DNA from 3 places in the [Rhizobium] kunmingense genome. Region 2 is predicted to be linked to each of the others. Evidence: predicted binding sites of a transcription regulator. Region 2 holds the regulator's gene; each other region holds the start of a gene.
What was found. The regulator PhoB, encoded in region 2, activates phosphate uptake and scavenging genes when phosphate is short. The targets are predictions, from matches to a motif close to TGTCATNNANCTGTCAT.
Positions count from the first base shown of each region.

Region 1 (4,504 bases), 2.4 Mb from region 2:
CATCAATCGGCGAATCAGCCAGGCGCCCGCGGTATCGATGCTGGTGATTCCCGAAAGCTCGATTTCGACCGCCCCCGCACTGCCGGATTTCTCCAGGCGCTCGAGGTCCTTGAGCACGGTCGCAATCGAATGATTGCGCCAATCCCCCGTTAAAACATACCGATTTCCGCCGCTTGGCAGGTCTTCTGCGTCGATCTTGGCCAGGCTGGGACTCACGGGGCGCGGGTGCTCACTTTAAAAGGTCTGTACCGGCAATGCATTGATCGCGCACCGGGAAACCGCAATATAGCGGCATCGCCCGCTTTTGCCACATTAGGACATTTAAAACCATGTCGCGTCACCTTGAAGCAACAATCGAGGCCTTTCCTATCGCCGGCAGCTTCACGATCTCGCGCGGCTCGAAGACGGCGGCGGAGGTGATCGTCTGCACAATTTCAACCAACGGCCGGAAGGGCCGAGGCGAATGCGTGCCCTATCGCCGCTACGGCGAGACGGTCGAGGGTGTTTTCGCTGACATTCTGTCGACAAGGCAGGCGATAGAGGCCGGAATGACACGGGCGGAATTGCAGCACGCAATGAAGCCGGGTGCTGCCCGCAATGCCGTCGATTGTGCATTCTGGGATCTCGATGCCAAGACGCGCGGATCGAGCGTCGCCACCATTCTCGATATCGTCGCCAAGGAGCCGATCGTCACCGCGTTCACTTTATCGCTATCCGATGCGGCAAGCATGGCAAAGGACGCGCAAAAGAATCGCGATCGACCGCTCCTCAAGATCAAACTCGGCACGGAAGACGACGAGGAGCGTATGCGCGCGGTGCGCAGCGCCGCACCCGATTCGCGCATCATCATCGACGCCAACGAAGGCTGGACGGAAGAAAATCTCCGCCACCACCTGTCCGTTGCCCGTGAACTCGGCATCGCGATGATCGAGCAGCCACTGCCGGCGGGCAAGGATGAAATCCTGTCGCGGATCGAGCGCCCGGTGGCCGTCTGCGCCGACGAGAGCGTTCACTCGACCGCCGATCTTGCCGCACTGCGCAATCGTTATGACGCGGTCAACATCAAGCTCGACAAGACCGGCGGCCTGACCGAGGCGATGGTGATGAAACAGGAGGCCCAGCGACTGGGCTTTCAGGTCATGGTCGGCTGCATGGTCGGCACCTCGCTCGCCATGGCACCGGCGGTGCTCTTGGCGCAGGACGCCGACTATGCCGATCTGGACGGGCCGCTGCTGCTCGCCAAGGACAGGGAGGGCGGCCTGCGCTACGACGGGTCGCTCGTCTACCCACCCTCACCCGGCCTCTGGGGCTGAGCGGGCGCGACCCTTCCCATTCAGGCCGCCTGCATATCCTTGATCTTCGACGGTGCCGGAAGCGCGTGAAGCTCAGCGGTTGCGGCGATATTGCGCCAGGTGATCAGCTCCAGCGTTCCGTCGAAATGCTCGACGATTGCCGTGCAGCTTTCCACCCAGTCTCCGGTATTGACGTAGTGAATGCCGTCGATGTCTTCCATCACCGCATGATGGATATGGCCGCAGATGACGCCGTCGACCTTGTGGCGGCGCGCTTCCTCGGCCACCACCTTCTGGAATTCGCCGATGAAATTGACCGCATGCTTGACCTGCAGCTTGGCCCAGGCCGAAAACGACCAGTAGGGCATGCCAAGCTTGCGACGCACCGCGGCCAGCACGACGTTGATGGCGATCGCCGCGTCATAGGCCCAGTCGCCGAGATAGGCGAGAAGACGGGCGTTGCGGACGACGACGTCGAACTCGTCGCCATGCAGGATCAGATATTTCTTGCCGTCGGCCATCTCGTAGGTGGCGCGGTCGGCCACTTCGATGCCGCCGAAATGGGTGCCGGGGAAATCGCGCAGGAACTCGTCGTGATTGCCGGGGATATAAACGATGCGGCTGCCCTTGCGCGCCTTGCGCAGCAGTTTCTGCACCACGTCGTTGCAGCCCTGCGGCCAGAACCAGGAGCGCTTCAGACGCCATCCGTCGACGATGTCACCGACCAGGAACACGGTGTCGGCTTCATGATGCTTCAGGAAATCCAGAAGCAGATCCGTGCGTGCGGCTTTTGAGCCCAGATGCACGTCGGAGATGAACAGAGTGCGGAATTTGCGTGCTTCAACTGTCTCTGCCACGGAAGCCGTCCTTTCATAGTCTGCCCCGCGCCTTCCAAAACCAGACTCGTGTATCAGGATGATGACACGCAGCCGGTTTGAGCCGTCTGCGCATTGCGCTTCGATTTCCGCTGCGGGACGAAAATAGCTGCTGTTCCAGCGGCACGATTGTTGTAAGGAGAAGGCCCATATTCGCCGGGTGACCGGCAGAAAATGAGCAAGGCAGGAGACATTATGGACGCGAAAGAAAATCCGAAATCGGCCCTCCCGAGCAGCGCCGACCTCGACGAACAGGCACTGTTCTTCCACCGGTATCCGCGTCCCGGCAAGCTGGAAATCCAGGCCACCAAGCCGCTCGGCAATCAGCGCGATCTCGCGCTCGCTTATTCTCCGGGCGTTGCCGCTCCCTGTCTTGCGATCCGCGACAACCCGGAAATGGCGGCCGAATACACGGCCCGCGCCAATCTCGTCGCGGTCATTTCCAACGGCACCGCTGTTCTCGGCCTCGGCAATATCGGACCGCTCGCCTCCAAGCCGGTGATGGAAGGCAAGGCGGTCCTTTTCAAGAAATTCGCCGGCATCGACGTTTTCGACATCGAGATCGACGCCAACAGCATCGGCGAGATGGTTTCCACCGTATCGGCGCTGGAACCGACCTTCGGCGGCATCAACCTGGAAGACATCAAGGCGCCCGAATGCTTTGAAGTCGAGCGCCAGCTGCGCGAGAAGATGAACATCCCGGTCTTCCACGACGACCAGCACGGCACCGCGATCATCGTTGCCGCCGCGATCCTGAACGGCCTGGAACTGGCCGGCAAGTCGATCACCGACGTCAAGATCGTTACCTCGGGCGCCGGTGCAGCCGCACTGGCCTGCCTCAATCTTCTGGTTTCGCTCGGCGCGAAGAAGGAAAATATCTGGGTCCACGATATCGAAGGTCTGGTCTACGAGGGCCGCACCGAACTGATGGACGAATGGAAATCGGTGTTCTCGCAGAACAGCGACAAGCGCGTTCTGGCCGAGAGCATCGATGATGCCGACGTCTTCCTCGGCCTCTCTGCCGCGGGCGTGCTGAAGCCCGAACTTCTGGCCCGCATGGCACCGAAGCCGCTGATCATGGCGCTTGCCAACCCGACGCCGGAAATCATGCCGGAACTGGCCCGTCAGGCACGCCCGGACGCGATGATCTGCACCGGCCGCTCGGATTTCGCCAACCAGGTCAACAACGTCCTTTGCTTCCCCTACATCTTCCGTGGCGCGCTGGATTGCGGCGCGAGCACGATCAACGAAGAGATGAAGATGGCGGCGGTCAAGGCGATCGCAGCACTCGCCCGAGAGGAAGTTTCCGACGTCGCGGCCAAGGCCTATAGCGGCGAAACCCCGGTCTTCGGCCCGGATTACCTCATCCCTTCGCCGTTCGACCCGCGCCTCATCCTGCGCATTGCTCCGGCCGTCGCCCGTGCTGCCGCCGAAACCGGCGTTGCTGCCCGTCCGATCCAGGATTTCGAAGCCTATCTCGACCAGTTGAACCGCTTTGTCTGGCGCTCCGGCTTCGTCATGAAGCCGATCTTCACCGCCGCAAAGGTGGCCGAGAAGAAGCGCGTCATCTTTGCCGAAGGCGAAGACGAGCGCGTGTTGCGCGCCGCCCAGGTGCTCCTTGAAGAAGAGATTGCCAAGCCGATCCTCATCGGCCGTCCCTCCGTCATCGAAGCGCGCCTGAAGCGCTTCGGCATCCGCATTCGCCCGAATGTCGATTTCGCCGTCGTCAACCCGGAAGACGATCCGCGATACCGCGACTATGTCGAGGATTATTTCGCGCTGGTCGGCCGCGAGGGCGTCAATCCGGAAGCGGCGCGCACTATCATCCGCACCAACAACACCGTCATCGGTGCGCTGTCGGTCAAGCGCGATGAAGCAGACGCGCTGATCTGCGGTCTCGAGGGACGCTATGACCGCCACCTGCGCGATGTTCGCCAGATCATCGGCAAACGCGACGGCGCATCGACCTTCGCCGGCCTCAGCCTGCTGATTTCGCAGCGTGGCGCGATCTTCTTCACCGACACGTTCGTCAACTACAATCCGACGGCCGAAGAGATCGCCGAGATCACCATTCTCGCCGCCCGCGAAGTACGCCGCTTCGGCATCGAGCCGAAGGCGGCGCTGATGTGCCATTCCAATTTCGGCTCCCGCGATTCCGAAAGCGCCCGCAAGATGCGCGCAGCACTTGCCATCATCCGCGACCAAGCGCCGGAACTGCAGGTCGATGGCGAGATGCAGGGCGGATCGGCCCTCAATGAAGCACTGCGCAAGCGCGCCATGCCCGACAGCCCGTTGCAGGGCGAAGCCAATCTGCTGATCTTTCCCAACCTCGATGCG
Region 1 covers NZ_CDRNXG010000001.1:3,102,371-3,106,874, forward strand. Annotated here, with positions in the region: gene AC0JZ4_RS14980 (ABC transporter permease) at 1-216, opposite strand, end outside; gene dgcA (N-acetyl-D-Glu racemase DgcA) at 330-1,313, shown strand; gene AC0JZ4_RS14990 (UDP-2,3-diacylglucosamine diphosphatase) at 1,334-2,149, opposite strand; gene AC0JZ4_RS14995 (NADP-dependent malic enzyme) at 2,363-4,504, shown strand, end outside.
Region 1: a site for PhoB is predicted at 2,200-2,216, ahead of AC0JZ4_RS14990 (UDP-2,3-diacylglucosamine diphosphatase). Genes of this name have one in related genera too.

Region 2 (4,504 bases):
ATGCCCCGTTCGGCCTCGCTGGTCGGCGGTCTGGTGCTGACGTTGATGACCCTGCCGACGATCATCATCGCCACCCGTGCGGCCCTGAAGGCGGTTCCCCCGTCGATCCGCGCCGCAGCTCTCGGCCTCGGCGCATCGAAGATGCAGACCATCTTCCACCACGTCCTGCCGCTCGCCATGCCGGGCATTCTCACCGGCACGATCATCGGCCTGGCGCACGCGCTTGGCGAAACCGCGCCGCTCCTTCTGATCGGCATGGTCGCCTTCGTCGCCAACTACCCGACGACCCCCATGGATCCGTCGACCGCGCTGCCGGTGCAGATTTACATGTGGGCGAACGAGGCGGAACGCGCCTTCGTCGAAAGAACCTCGGGAGCGATCATCATCCTGCTCCTGTTCCTCATTGTCATGAACGTGGGTGCAATTCTGTTGCGCCGCCGCTTCGAACGCCGGTGGTAGGAGATCGACACAATGAATATGTTGTCAGAAGCAGCAGTTGAAAAGGCGCTGGACAAGAAGATGAATGATGTAGCCTACAAGATGATCGGCAAGGACGTTTCGGTCTATTACGGCGATAAGCGCGCGCTTTTCGACGTCAACCTGAACGTCCGCGAAAACACGGTAACGGCGCTTATCGGCCCGTCGGGCTGCGGCAAGTCGACCTTCCTTCGCACGCTGAACCGCATGAACGACACGATCGAGAACTGCAAGGTCACCGGCAAGATCACGCTCGACCAGGACGACATCTACGACAAGGAAATCGATGTCGTGGAACTGCGCGCCCGCGTCGGCATGGTGTTTCAGAAGCCGAACCCGTTCCCGAAGTCGATCTACGAAAACATCGCCTACGGTCCGAAGATCCACGGTCTTGCCCGCGGCAAGGCGGATATGGATGCGATCGTCGAGGCATCTCTGCAGCGCGCCGGCCTCTGGGCCGAAGTCAAGGATCGCCTGCATGAAGGCGGCACCGGTCTCTCCGGTGGCCAGCAGCAGCGTCTCTGCATCGCCCGTGCGGTCGCGGTCTCGCCGGAAGTGATCCTGATGGACGAACCCTGCTCGGCGCTCGACCCGATCGCCACCGCCAAGGTTGAGGAACTCATCCACGAGCTGCGCGCCAACTACACGATCGTCATCGTGACGCACTCGATGCAGCAGGCGGCCCGCGTCTCGCAGCGCACCGCCATGTTCCATCTCGGCCAGCTGGTCGAGGAGAACGACACGGACAAGATGTTCACCAATCCGGATGACCAGCGCACCCAGGATTACATCATGGGTCGCTTCGGCTGATCGGCGATAAGCCATTTGCCTGCTGCTACGGATTTTCAAGGACAAGAAGATGGTATCCAGTCATATCCTTTCTGCCTACGACGAAGAACTGAAATATCTGCGCCGCCGCATTTCCGAAATGGGCGGCCTGGCCGAGCAGATGTGCGGCGATGCCGTGCGCGCTCTGGTCAACTCCGACTCTGCGCTTGCCCAGAAGGTCATCTCCGACGACGTGATCCTCGATCACGCCGAACGCGAAATTCAGGACAAGGCGATCGTCACCATCGCCAAGCGTCAGCCGATGGCGGCCGACCTGCGTGAAATCATCGGCACCCTGCGCATCGCAGCCGATCTGGAGCGCGTCGGTGATCTTGGCAAGAACACTGCCAAGCGCGTCATCGCGGTGCAGGGCACCGGCGTGCCGCGCAAGCTTGCCCGCGGTCTCGAGCATCTGTCGGATCTCGCGGCCGTCCAGCTCAAGGATGTTCTCGATGTTTACGCCACCCGCTCGGCGGAACGGGCAGAGGCGATCCGCTCGCGCGATGAAGAGATCGACGCGATGTACACGTCGCTGTTCCGCGAGCTTCTGACCTACATGATGGAAGATCCGCGCAACATCACCACCTGCACGCATCTCCTGTTCTGCGCCAAGAACATCGAGCGTATCGGCGACCACGCGACCAACATCGCCGAGACAATCTACTACATGACCACGGGTGCGGCGCCGGAAGGCGAGCGCCCGAAGGATGATACGGCAAACACTGTCGGCGCTGTCGCCGAGTGATTGCTGCCGGAGGGCCGCACGTCCTTAAGGACGTGCATGGGGCGCTCGATTGCTAAGAAACTGCGCATCGGGCCTTCCGAAAATCGAGCCGATTTTCGGGCCGATGCAGCAGCGTACCTGACGGAGCGTAATGAGGATGCAGCCAAGAATTGCGGTAGTGGAAGACGAGGAGGCGCTGAGCGTCCTCCTCCGTTACAACCTCGAAGCCGAAGGCTACGAAGTCGAGACCATCCTTAGGGGGGACGAGGCGGAAATCCGGCTTCAGGAACGCGCTCCGGATCTTCTGGTCCTCGACTGGATGCTGCCGGGCGTATCGGGCATCGAACTGTGCCGGCGCCTGCGCATGCGGCCGGAGACGGAACGTCTGCCGATCATCATGCTGACGGCCCGCGGCGAGGAAAGCGAACGCGTTCGCGGCCTCGCGACCGGCGCGGACGATTACGTCGTCAAGCCGTTCTCGACGCCCGAGCTGATGGCCCGCGTCAAGGCCATGCTGCGCCGCGCCAAGCCGGAGGTTCTCTCCAGCGTTCTGAAATGCGGAGACATCGAGCTTGATCGCGAGACCCATCGCGTTCACCGCAAGAGCCGCGAAGTGCGCCTCGGTCCGACGGAATTCCGCCTTCTGGAATTCCTGATGGTTTCGCCGGGCCGCGTCTTCTCGCGTTCTCAGCTTCTCGACGGTGTCTGGGGCCACGATATCTATGTCGACGAACGCACCGTCGACGTCCATGTCGGTCGCCTGCGCAAGGCGCTCAACTTCTCCAACATGCAGGATGTCATCCGCACCGTTCGCGGTGCGGGTTATTCCATGGAATCCTGATCAACAGGATCTGACGGAACGAACATCAGCCCGGAAGCGGTCGACGCTTCCGGGCTGATTTCTTTTTGGGAAGAGATCAGGCTTCTGCCTTCTCCTGCCATTCGGGCAGAGGAAACACCCGGTCGTAGCTCCAGTTGAAGACGAAGGCGTAGACCAGGTAGAAGAGCGCGAACGAGATATCCATCACCAGCGCATGCCAGAGCGTCACGCCGAGATACCAGGCGATGAACGGCAACAGCACGACCAGCAGGCCGAGTTCGAAAAGAACCGTATGCAGGACGCGCAGAGCCAGCGTTTTTTCCGTAGTGCCGCGCAGGCGCTGCATCGCATGGTCGAAGCCGAGATTGTAGACATAGTTGAAGATCGTCGCGAGCGTCGATGAAACGATGCCGATCACGCCCATATGCGAGATGGGCATGTCGAACACGAAAGCGCTGAACGGAATGAACAGCGCAAGTCCGATGATTTCGAAGCTGATGGCGTGGCGAATACGGTCGCGTGTGGTCCGCATGACTTTATACCCCTTGGGCTCTGCCGGGTCGTCCCGGTTGTTGATGCCCATACTGGGGGAGGTCGTCCTCGCTCACAGAATAAATAAGGTCTTGTGCTGCGAAGGGCAAGCGTCGAACGGGCAATCCTGCCTTGCAGCCGGGGCATGTCCAGGGACCGGCAATAAAAAAGCGGGCCTTAAAGCCCGCTGTTTTGAAGTCCGTGCCGTGCCGGTCAGGCGCGTGCTGCACCCGCCTTACGGCGCTCGTGTACCGGCTGGTAAGCCAGCTTTGCGTGGTACTTGCAGTAGGGCGAGCTGTCCTGGGACTCGCAGCCACAGAAATGGAAATCGTCCGTCAGCGGGTCGCCGACCGGCCACTTGCAGGTGCGCTCGGTCAGTTCGGTCAAGGCGAGTTTCTTGGAGATCGGCAGGACGATATTGGCTGCCGGGCGCAGCACCAGTTCCTGGCGGGCTTCGATCTCGATTTCCTCGTGGACGACGGTTGCGCCGACCGGGCGGGTAACGGTGCGGGTGGCCGTTGCCGTACGCGAGGCGAAAGTCTGCGGGCGAGGCGCGACAGCCGGGCGCTTGACGGCGCGGTTGGTGGCAACGGTGCCGCCTGCCTTGGCGCGACCCGGAAGGTTGAGACGGTGAACTTTGCCGATGACGGCGTTCCGGCTTACGCCTCCAAGTTGTGCTGCAATCTGGCTGGCGCTGAGGCCCTCTGCCCAGAGTTTCTTCAGTCTTTCGACGCGCTCGTCTGTCCAGTTCATGCCCGTTCTCCGCCTTTGAACGACTTCGGCATGCAGAATCCGTCTCCGATGCGGCGGATGTAAAACCCGTCGCAGATACTATATATAGCTTGTCGGTGACTAGTTCCGCCGCATGCAGTCTAGTAATTGACCATTAACCTAGAGGTCGGTTGACTCCGTGACAAGAGTCCGGGGAATCGTCGGGAATCGATTTTCGGGTTTTCCCCAACTTGCTTCCCTGTCGAGTCATTTTTGCCACAGCCGGTGGTGGTGGCCCGAGGGGGCGAAGGCCCTGCAATTCCGCGAGTTTTGTTGACATTCCCCTGTCGAGCGATGATAGTGCGACCGCCGCCCCGAGGGCGGCATTTTGATTTTTTGAAATGTCCTTTTTC
Region 2 covers NZ_CDRNXG010000001.1:652,530-657,033, reverse strand. Annotated here, with positions in the region: gene pstA (phosphate ABC transporter permease PstA) at 1-459, shown strand, start outside; gene pstB (phosphate ABC transporter ATP-binding protein PstB) at 472-1,287, shown strand; gene phoU (phosphate signaling complex protein PhoU) at 1,337-2,050, shown strand; gene phoB (phosphate regulon transcriptional regulator PhoB) at 2,187-2,870, shown strand; gene AC0JZ4_RS03310 (PACE efflux transporter) at 2,947-3,381, opposite strand; gene AC0JZ4_RS03305 (GcrA family cell cycle regulator) at 3,594-4,133, opposite strand.

Region 3 (4,504 bases), 2.3 Mb from region 2:
GTGATCGAATACGTGAAGACACCGCCGACCCGTGAACAGCTGGTGCGGATGATTGCTGACGCCGGACTGAGCGTCCGCCAATCCATTCGCGAAAAGGGCACCCCCTATGCCGAATTGGGGCTGGCCGATCCGTCGCTGAGCGATGATGTCCTCGTCGACGCGATGCTTGCCAACCCGATCCTGATCAATCGTCCCTTCGTGGTGACACCGCTCGGCACGCGACTGGCGCGGCCGTCCGAGCTGGTGCTCGATATTCTGCCCGCATCTCATAAGGGACCATTCGCCAAGGAAGACGGTGAACAGGTGCTGGATGAAGAGGGCAGACGCATCGTCTGATCGTCTGCATCGACCGTTGCGACTGCTTTACTAGAACGGCGAAACGCACTATCACGCGGGCGTTCGTTGCCGCGCAGATCCGTGTGTCTCGCGGCCCTTTTTTGACCACCCGCATTCGTTGGCGGGACTGGACAGGAGAATTTTGATGTCCGTTTCCCTTACATTTCCCGATGGTTCCGTTCGCGTCTACGACGCGGGCACGACCGGCCTTGCCGTCGCCGAATCCATCTCCAAGTCGCTGGCCAAGAAGGCCGTGGCGATCGCACTCGATGGCGAGCTGCGCGATCTCTCGGATGCCGTCAACGACGGTGCGATCGAGATCGTCACCCGCACCGACCCGCGCGCGCTCGAACTGATCCGCCACGATGCCGCCCACGTCATGGCGGAAGCCGTGCAGGACCTGTGGCCGGGTACGCAGGTGACGATCGGCCCGGTCATCGAAAACGGCTTCTATTACGACTTCAAGCGCGTCCATCCGGACAGCAAGGAAGACTGGCCCTTCACGCCCGAAGATCTGCCGAAGATCGAAAAGAAGATGAAGGAGATCATTCAGAAGAATGCCGCCTTCACCAAGGAAAACTGGACGCGCGAAAAAGCCAAACAGATTTTTGGCGACAAGGGCGAGACCTACAAGGTCGAGCTGGTCGACATGATCCCCGAAGGCCAGGACCTGAAGATCTACAATCAGGGCGGCTGGTTCGACCTCTGCCGTGGTCCGCACATGGCCTCGACGGGCCAGATCGGCACCGCCTTCAAGCTGATGAAGGTTGCCGGCGCCTACTGGCGCGGCGATTCCACCAAGCCGATGCTGACGCGCATCTACGGCACGGCATGGGCGACGCAGGAGGAACTGGACCAGTATCTGCACATTCTGGCCGAAGCCGAAAAGCGCGACCACCGCAAGCTCGGCCGCGAGATGGATCTCTTCCATTTCCAGGAAGAAGGTCCGGGCGTGGTGTTCTGGCACGGCAAGGGCTGGCGCATGTTCCAGACGCTGACGGCCTATATGCGCCGCCGCCTGGCCGGCACTTATGAGGAAGTCAACGCGCCGCAGGTGCTGGATAGCTCGCTCTGGGAGACCTCGGGTCACTGGGGCTGGTACCAGGAAAACATGTTCGCGGTAAAATCCGCCTATGCCTTCACCCATCCGAAGGACGAGGAAGCGGATAACCGTGTCTTCGCGCTGAAACCGATGAACTGCCCGGGTCACGTGCAGATCTTCAAGCATGGTCTGAAGTCCTACCGCGAACTGCCGATCCGTCTTGCGGAATTCGGTCTCGTTCATCGCTACGAGGCATCCGGCGCATTGCATGGCCTTATGCGCGTGCGCGGCTTTACCCAGGACGACGCGCATGTGTTCTGCACCGACGAGCAGCTGGCGGCGGAATGCCTGCGCATCAACGAGCTGATCCTGTCGGTCTATGAAGACTTCGGCTTCCAGGAAGTCGTCGTCAAGCTGTCGACTCGTCCTGAAAAGCGCGTCGGCACGGATGACCTTTGGGATCGCGCCGAAAGCGTCATGACCGACGTGTTGAAGACGATCGAGGAACAGTCCGGTGGCCGCATCAAGACCGGCATCCTGCCGGGCGAGGGCGCGTTCTACGGTCCGAAGTTCGAATACACGCTGAAGGACGCGATTGGCCGTGAATGGCAGTGCGGTACGACGCAGGTCGACTTCAACCTGCCGGAACGGTTTGGCGCCTTCTATATCGACCAGAACTCGGAAAAGACCCAGCCGGTGATGATCCACCGCGCCATCTGCGGCTCGATGGAGCGTTTCCTCGGCATCCTCATCGAAAACTTCGCCGGCCATATGCCTTTGTGGTTCGCACCGACGCAGGTCGTCGTCGCCACGATCACCTCGGATGCCGACGATTACGGTCGGGAAGTGGCCGAGCAGCTGCGCGAGGCGGGCCTGCAGGTCGACACCGACTTCCGCAACGAGAAGATCAACTACAAGGTCCGCGAGCACTCGGTCGCCAAGGTCCCGGTCATCATCGTCTGCGGCCGTCAGGAAGCCGAGCAGCGCTCGGTCAACATCCGCCGTCTCGGTTCGCAGGCCCAGACCGCCATGTCGCTCGACGAGGCAATCGCCTCGCTGGTTGACGAGGCGACACCGCCGGACGTCAAGCGTCGCAAGGCCAAGCGTATCACCGCCGCCTGAGCCGGCAATGATCGACAGCGCCCGTCATGCACGGGCGCTGTCAGAATTCTGTCATCGATCCGAAATATTCTATCCCCCTAATCAATGGCGGGTATTCCGCGGAGACTGAATGCGCTTCCAGGAACTCTCCTACGCCAACGAGCGAGACCCAAAGCTGAAACGCTGGTTCATCCGCTCGATCGAAGGCCTGTCCGGCCGCGACCGCTATGCCCGCCTCTATGACATCTGGCGTGCCGATATTGTCGGCAAGACGGATCGGGTGTTCGGCAAGATGCTCGACCTCATCGATGTCGAACTCGACGTGCAGGGCGCATGGCCGCCGCCGGTCGAGCAAGGGCGACCGCTCGTCATCGTCGCCAACCATCCGTTCGGCATAGGCGACGGGATCGCCGTTCTCGCCATGGCCGAGCAACTTGGCCGGCCGTTCCGCGTCCTCATCAACGATGAACTGCTGAAAGTGCCGGAAATGGCACCCTATTCGCTGCCCGTCTCCTTCGAGGAGACCAAGGAAGCGCTGGCGATCAACATGAAGACCCGTCACGAGTCGCTGCGACTGCTTCAGGAGGGGGTGACGATCATCATCTTCCCGGCGGGCGGCGTCGCCACCGCGCGCAAGGGTTTTGGCGCGGCCGAGGACCTGCCTTGGAAGATCTTTCCGGCCAAGCTCGTGCAGTCGGCCAAGGCCGATGTCGTTCCGGTCTATTTCGAAGGCCAGAACGGAGCGATCTTCCACATCGCCAGCAAACTGTCCCTGACATTGCGGCTGTCGCTGCTGATCCGCGAGTTCAAGCGCCTGTCGGGCTCGACAATCCGGGCGCGATCCGGTGCCATCATGCGCTGGGAAGAGCTGTCGGCGATCAGGGACCGCAAGGATCTGCTCACGGTGCTGCATGACGCGGTATTTTCCATGCGGCCGATGAAGCGTTCCCGGCTTGCAAAATTCCAGGCGCGCCGGCAGGCGGCGCGCGCAGCCGTCGACAGGCGCGCGGCCTGACAGGCTATTCCAGATCCGTCTGGATCCAGCGGGTGGAATGATGGATGTCGATCGTCTGCAGCCGTCCGGTGCCGATGTTCTCGAACCGGTGCGGAATCCCGGCAGGCCCGAGCACCGCTTCGCCCGCACCTGCCTCGATCACATGGTTGCCGACAAAGAAACGCGCCCTGCCTTCAATGACGATGAAGGTTTCGTCATAGGGGTGGACATGCAGTCTCGGCCCTTCGCCCGGCGTGTCATTGCCGTAGGCAAGGATGGTGACCGGCCCGCCGAGAACCTCGCCGAAGAGAGAGCCGCGCCACGCGCCCTCCCTGGACGGATCGAAGACCATGCCCTTTGAAGGTGGCCTGCCATCCGGCGTGATCGTGTCGGGATCGAAATCTCTGCGCGTCACCACTCACCTCCCTGATTTCGTGGCTGATCGTCGATGGTATCGCGTGGCTATTTCAGGTCGAGATTCTTTTCGAAATAGACGCGGTTGAAACCGTTTTCCGTTCGGCGGTCGATCTCGACATAGCCGAGGCGGGGATAGATCGACAGGTTCTCTGTCATCTTCTCGTTGGTGTAGAGCTGCACCGTCACGAAGCCCCGTCGCTTGGCCTCGATCTCGCAAAAGCCGATCAGCGACTTGCCGATGCCCTTGCCGGCGGCGGCGGGCAGGACGGCGACATTCTCCAGCATGATGTGATCATCTTTGGCAAAGAAGACGATGAAGCCCTGCAATTCGCCGTCGGGTTCTGTTGCGACATAAACGTCGCCGGCTGCGATATGGGCTGAGAAATCCGCATCCATGGGCGCCGGACGACGGCCGATCGCCTCAATATAGCGGGTATAAGCGCCTTCCGCGCAGGCCCTGATGCCACTCTCGTCCGCTGCGAATGCCGGTCTGATCACGATGCGATACCCAGTTTATCGATCTGGCGATATCATCACGGGAGCAGTTGGGACGAAAGCAGCAAATGCGGCATCGCATCCGCCATCAGATCATGATGGCGGGCGCGGCTGCGATC
Region 3 covers NZ_CDRNXG010000001.1:2,906,431-2,910,934, forward strand. Annotated here, with positions in the region: gene arsC (arsenate reductase (glutaredoxin)) at 1-336, shown strand, start outside; gene thrS (threonine--tRNA ligase) at 482-2,500, shown strand; gene AC0JZ4_RS14105 (1-acyl-sn-glycerol-3-phosphate acyltransferase) at 2,610-3,494, shown strand; gene AC0JZ4_RS14110 (cupin domain-containing protein) at 3,499-3,888, opposite strand; gene AC0JZ4_RS14115 (GNAT family N-acetyltransferase) at 3,936-4,388, opposite strand; gene AC0JZ4_RS14120 (hypothetical protein) at 4,503-4,504, opposite strand, start outside.
Region 3: a site for PhoB is predicted at 2,539-2,555, ahead of AC0JZ4_RS14105 (1-acyl-sn-glycerol-3-phosphate acyltransferase). Genes of this name have one in related genera too.